One region of the Streptomyces chartreusis genome, then DNA from elsewhere that is predicted to be linked to it. Evidence: riboswitches for the same ligand, from Rfam matches in the RefSeq annotation. Region 1 holds a riboswitch; the other holds the start of a gene.
What was found. Region 1 has a riboswitch for cyclic di-AMP ahead of CP983_RS37230 (C40 family peptidase). Riboswitches for the same ligand answer to the same signal wherever they lie in the genome.
Positions count from the first base shown of each region.

Region 2: another riboswitch for cyclic di-AMP. It lies ahead of CP983_RS06365 (LysM peptidoglycan-binding domain-containing M23 family metallopeptidase); the one in region 1 lies ahead of CP983_RS37230 (C40 family peptidase).

Region 1 is NZ_CP023689.1:8,400,128-8,403,113, forward strand. Features, by position in the region: gene CP983_RS37220 (LysR family transcriptional regulator) at 1-290, opposite strand, end outside; gene CP983_RS37225 (LysE family translocator) at 399-1,013, shown strand; gene CP983_RS37230 (C40 family peptidase) at 1,067-1,540, opposite strand; cyclic di-AMP (ydaO/yuaA leader) riboswitch at 1,544-1,676, opposite strand; gene CP983_RS37235 (hypothetical protein) at 2,096-2,404, opposite strand; gene CP983_RS37240 (ATP-dependent Clp protease proteolytic subunit) at 2,412-2,986, opposite strand, start outside.
Region 2 is NZ_CP023689.1:1,533,984-1,536,969, reverse strand. Features, by position in the region: gene CP983_RS06370 (alpha-galactosidase) at 1-513, shown strand, start outside; cyclic di-AMP (ydaO/yuaA leader) riboswitch at 813-978, shown strand; gene CP983_RS06365 (LysM peptidoglycan-binding domain-containing M23 family metallopeptidase) at 983-1,912, shown strand; gene CP983_RS06360 (SGNH/GDSL hydrolase family protein) at 2,158-2,943, shown strand.

The sequences.
Region 1 (2,986 bases):
CCGAGCCGCAGCGTGCCGCCGGACAGGCCGGTCAGCCGGGCCAGCTCGTGCCGGGCCCGGTCCAGCTCGTCGAGCACCCGCCGCGCCCGGGCCACCAGCAGCTCACCCGCACCCGTCAGCCGCGTGCCCCTGTGATGCCGTACCAGAAGGGCCGTGCCCGCCTCGCGCTCCAGCTTGGCCAGCTGCTGGGAGAGCGCGGGCGTGGTGTACCCCAGCCGTTCGGCGGCGCGGGTGATCGAGCCGGCCTCCGCGACCGCCACCAGGGCGGCGAGCCGGACCGGGTCGTACATGCGGCCCTCCCTCCGCGTCGGTCACGCATCTGCCTTAAGAAGTGCTTTAGGGATTGCCAGAATATTCGAAATACCTACTGAAGGCTTGCGGGCGGCACGCTGGGGTCCATGGACGCTCAGCTCATCGCCTTCACCGGTGTCTCCGCCGGCCTGGTCGCCATGCCCGGGGCCGACTTCACCGTCGTCGTACGCAACGCCCTCGTCTCCCGCCGGGCCGGCATCGCCTGTGCGCTCGGGATCGGCGCGGGGCTGCTGGTGCACGTGACGATGGCGGTCGTCGGCGTGGCGGCGGTCCTGGCCGCCGTACCGGCGCTGTTCCGCGCGCTCCAGCTGGTCGGCGGCGTCTATGTGCTGTACCTGGGCGTGCAGACCCTGCGGCAGCGGCCCACCGAAGTCGTTGACACGCGCGAGGAGTCCACCGCGCGGCCACTGCGACAGGGCTTCGTGACCAACGCCCTCAACCCGAAGGCGTCCCTCACGTTCCTCAGCGTGCTGCCGCAGTTCGTGCCCGCGGGCGCTCCGGCCCTGCCCCGGACACTGCTGCTGGCCATGATCGTGCTGGCCATCGCCCTGGTGTGGTTCCAGGTGGTCGCCCTGCTGGTGGACCGGCTCGGCAGATGGCTGCGCCGGCCGCGCGCCGCACGTGCGGTCACGGTCGCCACCGGCGCCGCACTGACGGCCTTCGGCGCGGCCCTGCTCGCGGGGCCGCTGCTCGCCCTGTGAGGCCCCGAGGGCGGTGACGGCGCGTCAGGGTGCCGCCACCGCCCCCGGGCAGGTCACTTGACCCGGCCGTACCAGACGCTCCTGGTCCAGATCTTCTGAAGCTTGACCACGTCCCCGGTCTTCGGGGAGTGCCAGATCTTTCCCTTCCCGGCGTAGATGCCGACGTGGTAGACGTACGACCCCGAGTGGAAGAACACCAGGTCCCCGGCCTTGCGGTTCTTGGCCGAGATGTGGCGGGTCTTGTTGTACTGCTGGGCAGCCGTGCGGGGCAGCTTCTTGCCCGCCTTCTTGAACGAATACAGCGTGAGCCCCGAGCAGTCGAACCGGTTCGGGCCCGTGGCGCCCCACCGGTACGGGGAGCCCTTCTTGGAGGCCGCGACCTGAAGTGCCTTCGACGCCGGCGTGGCTGCCTCGGCCTCGGACGTGAAGCCGGGTGCCACTATCGAGCCGCCCACTGCGGCGATGGTGAGAGCCGAAGCCGTACCGGCCCGGACCATGAGCGACGGGACACGATTGAGCGCAGTCATGCGCAACCCTTCGTCAGCCGCCTGAGAAGGATGACCTGTCGGATTCGGGCTGGCGAAGTTGCCCGGCCGCGTTGCCGCGGCTTCACCCCAAGGGTTGCTCGGATCGAACGAACGTCCGCTCCGGCGACCCGTCTTGCTCGGGTCCTCCACTCCTGCCGATCCACTCCTGTCGACCGGTCATCCGGGCGGCGGCAGGACTCGGCGTCCGCCCGGACCGCCCCGCCGCTGTGGCGGGGGCTTGTCGTCAGACAGGGATCTTGACGCACGGATGAGCGAAATACCCAACGGAATCGGGGGTTTGTGGTGTTACTCACCACTCACCCGTTCGGGTGGGTGACCCCCCGTTCGGGTGAGTGTCCAGGCACCCGAGGAGTCCCGGACCAGGGGCGGAGCGCGTGATTCCGTCTGCCGGTCATGCCTGTTGCGCAACCCTGACGGCCGCACGGAAGGAGGGCCGACTACGCCGAAAGGGGGTACGCCGTTCGGTCCGTTTCAACTCCGTTCCGGACGCCTCGGCAGTGGGCCGGGGCGCCCGGAATCCGGCTGTAGGGGTCGTCAACTGTCGGAGCGCGGGGGCACCGTGACGCGAGCCGTGCGGCGCTCGCCGTCCAGCACGCGCAACGCACGCGCCAGCGTGGGAGCGTGCAGCTCCGTCTCACCGCGCTGGTGCATCAGCGCCAGCGCGTCCCGCAGCTCGGTCGCCCTGCTCACGAGCGCCTGGGCGGCCCGCAGCCCGCGATAGGTGTCGCCGTGGTGCGCAGGGTTGATCCGGCCGAGCAGGTCCACGACGTCCAGATAACGGTCGATCAACTCGCCCTCCGCCCGCGTCAACGCGGGCAGCGGCGGCAATTCGGGTGGCAGCACCGGCCGGTCACCGCCCCGTGGGCGGAGCGAGCGTCTCCTTGCGGCTGGGGATGATCCGGTCCACCAGTCCGTACTCCAGCGCCTCTTGGGCGGTGAGGATCTTGTCCCGTTCGATGTCCTCGGCCACCTGCTCGCGGGTGCGTCCGGTGTGCCGGGCGAGCATCTCCTCCAGCCGGGCCCGCACCCGCGTCAGCTCGGCGGCCTGGATCGCCAGATCGCTGGCCTGCCCCTCGACCGGCTCGGTCAGCGCCGGCTGATGGATCACCACCCGCGCCCCCGGCAGCGCGAACCGCTTGCCCGGTGTGCCCGCCGCGAGCAGTACGGCGCCGCTCGACCCGGCCTGGCCCAGGCAGATCGTCTCCACGTCGCAGGAGACGAACTGCATCGTGTCGTAGATCGCCGACATGGCGCTGAACGAGCCGCCCGGTGAATTGATGTAGAGCGAGATGTCCTGGTCGGGGTCCTTGTGCTCCAGGTACATGAACTGGGCCATCACGTCGTTCGCCGACGTGTCGTCGACCGGTGTGCCGAGAAAGACGATCCGTTCCTCCAGCAGCTTCGAGTACGGATCCTGCGTCCTGA
Region 2 (2,986 bases), 6.9 Mb from region 1:
CTCGCCATCCAGCACGGCTTCAGCCAGATCCACCCGGCCCGGGCCATGGCCGCCTGGGTCACCGACAGCCCGAACGCCATGCTCAACCACCGTGCCAGCTCGCTGCGCTTCCGCTTCGTGAGCGCGATGGCCGGGGTGCTCGGGGTCGGCGGCGACCTCGCGCGGTGGACCGAGGAGGAGCTCGCCGAGGCCGGGGAGTGGGTGACGCTCTACAAGGAGATCCGGCCCCTGGTGCAGCGCGGCGACCTGTACCGGTTGCGGCCTCCGCGGGGCGGGCTGAGCGCGGTGCAGTACGTGCTCGGGGGCGAAACGGTCGTTCTGGCCTGGCTCCAGGCGCAGAGCTACGGCGAGCCTCTTCCGGCGCTCCGGCTGCGGGGTCTGGATCCGACAGCTGCGTATCAATGCCTTGAAACGGGCGAAATTCACCGAGGGGCCGTATTGGTGCATCACGGACTGCGGGCCGGCTTGAAGGGTGACCTCGATGCGGCAGTTATTCGCCTCCGTCGCATCTAGGTGATCTGTCCGAATTGGCGTCTTCATTCCAACTCGCTCTGCAATAAAGAAAGCTGGAGCAGTGTCACGTGAGGAGCGTCATAGCCGTGACGGTGCGTCGCCCGTCATGTCCACGTAATTCATAGGCTTTTCAAGGGGCTTTGAGTCGGACGACAGTCCCATATTTCACGCACGGTGACGGCTAATTCCCACAAGGGATCAACAGGAACGCATTCGGACGGAACCTCTCACTTGTTCCCATGCGTCTTCCTCGCTTACGTTCGCCACCAATCCGGACGGACGCCCAATCCTGCCGCCGCTCGGATTCCGCGCAAACTCACCCGTGCACGGCAGGAGCGGGGGACCCACAGGTACAACCGCCTGTTCCGGTCTCCGGAACGGCTAGGGGTCAAGTCGCGCCACGGCGCGGCCGGGCATCTCCAGCCCGCACCCGACAGCTCACCTCGCAGGCGCCGGAGAGGAATTCGTCATGCCCGCGAAGGGTAAGCATCGCCGTCCGAAGTCCCTGCGCTTCACCCGCTCCATCGCCGTCGCCGGAACCGGTGGCGCCGCTCTCGCTCTTCCCCTCATGGGAGCCACCGGCGCCCACGCCGCTCCCTCGCAGTCCGTTTCGGAAAAGGCCGTTCAGTCCCTTCCGATCGCCGGCCAGAAGGCCGCCGACAAGAAGGCCGCCCAGAAGAAGGCGGACGTGCGGACCTATTCGGTGAAGGTCGGCGATTACCTTTCGAAGATCGCCGACGAGCAGAACGTCAGCGGTGGCTGGAAGAAGCTCTACGCCGACAACCGTGAGGCCGTCGGCTCCGACCCGTCGCTGATCCACCCGGGTCTCAAGCTCGCCGTCGGCGGCAAGAAGGCCGCGACGACCGCCCCCAAGTCGTCGCCCTCCAAGCCCTCTTCGGCGTCCAAGTCGTCCGCGAAGGACTCGTCCGCCGCGAAGCCCGCCGCGCCGAAGAAGGCGACCGCGGCCGCCGAGACCACCAGCACCGTCAACGGCTTCTCCGCCCCGCTGTCCGGCGCCTCCCTCGGCACCGGCTACAAGGTCGCGGGCAGCATGTGGTCCAGCGGCTACCACACCGGCGTCGACTTCGCCGCCGCCACCGGCACCCCGCTGAAGGCGGTCGGCGCGGGCACCGTCGTCTCGGCCGGCTGGGGCGGCGCGTACGGCAACCAGGTCGTCATCCAGCTCGCCGACGGTTACTACGCCCAGTACGCCCACCTGTCCTCGCTCTCGGTCTCCAGCGGCCAGACCGTGACCGCGGGCCAGCAGATCGGCCTCTCCGGCGCGACCGGCAACGTCACCGGCCCGCACCTGCACTTCGAGATCCGCACCACGCCGGACTACGGCTCGGACGTGGACCCGGTCGCCTACCTGCGCGCCAAGGGTGTCGCCATCGGCTGACGCGGCGCCACGCCAGAACCACCTGCCTGACACACGGCCGAAGGCCGGACCCCGATCCCCGGGTCCGGCCTTCGGTATGTTGCGCCCACAACACCCCTGTTCAAAGGGTTATTCCACGTTTGGTGAACACTTTAGGAGTGGCTTATCTCACCGATCGTCAACCCTTTCCTACGGTCGCGTAGGTCACATTCGAAGGTGAATCATGGGCCGATGTGGCAGACGATTCGAAGAGTGACAGCAGTGCAGTGATCGGGTCGTACGTTGCGGTGGGGGACAGCTTCACCGAGGGCGTCGGCGACCCCGGCCCCGACGGCGCGTTCGTCGGCTGGGCCGACCGGTTCGCGGTCCTGCTCGCGGACCGGCGCCCCGAGGGCGACTTCAACTACACGAACCTCGCCGTACGCGGCAAACTGCTCGACCAGATCATCGAGTACCAGCTCCCGAAGGCCGCCGAACTGGCCCCGGACCTGGTCTCGTTCTGTGCGGGCGGCAACGACATCATCCGACCCGGAACCGACCCAGACGAGGTCGCCGAGCGCTTCGAGCGGGCGATCGTCCGGCTCACCTCGGCCGTCGGCACCGTCATGGTGACGACCGGCTTCGACACCCGCGGCGTGCCCGTGCTGAAGCATCTGCGCGGCAAGATCGCCACGTACAACGGACATGTGCGGGCCATCGCCGACCGGTACGGCTGTCCGGTGCTCGACCTGTGGTCCCTGAAGACCGTTCAGGACCGCCGCGCCTGGGACGACGACCGGCTCCACCTTTCTCCCGAGGGGCACACGCGCGTGGCGCTCCGCGCGGGCCAGGTCCTCGGCCTGGAGATCCCCGCCGACCCGGACCAGCCCTGGCCGCCGCTCCCGCCCCGCGGCACCCTCGAGGTCCGCCGGGACGACGTCCACTGGGCACGCGAGTACCTGGTGCCGTGGATCGGCCGGCGACTGCGCGGCGAGTCGTCGGGCGACCATGTGACGGCCAAGGGCGCGCTGTCCCCGGACGACATCAAGATGCGGATCCGAGCGGTGGCTTGAGGGCGAATCGCTGCTCCGGGCCGTACCGATGGTCGATCGGTGC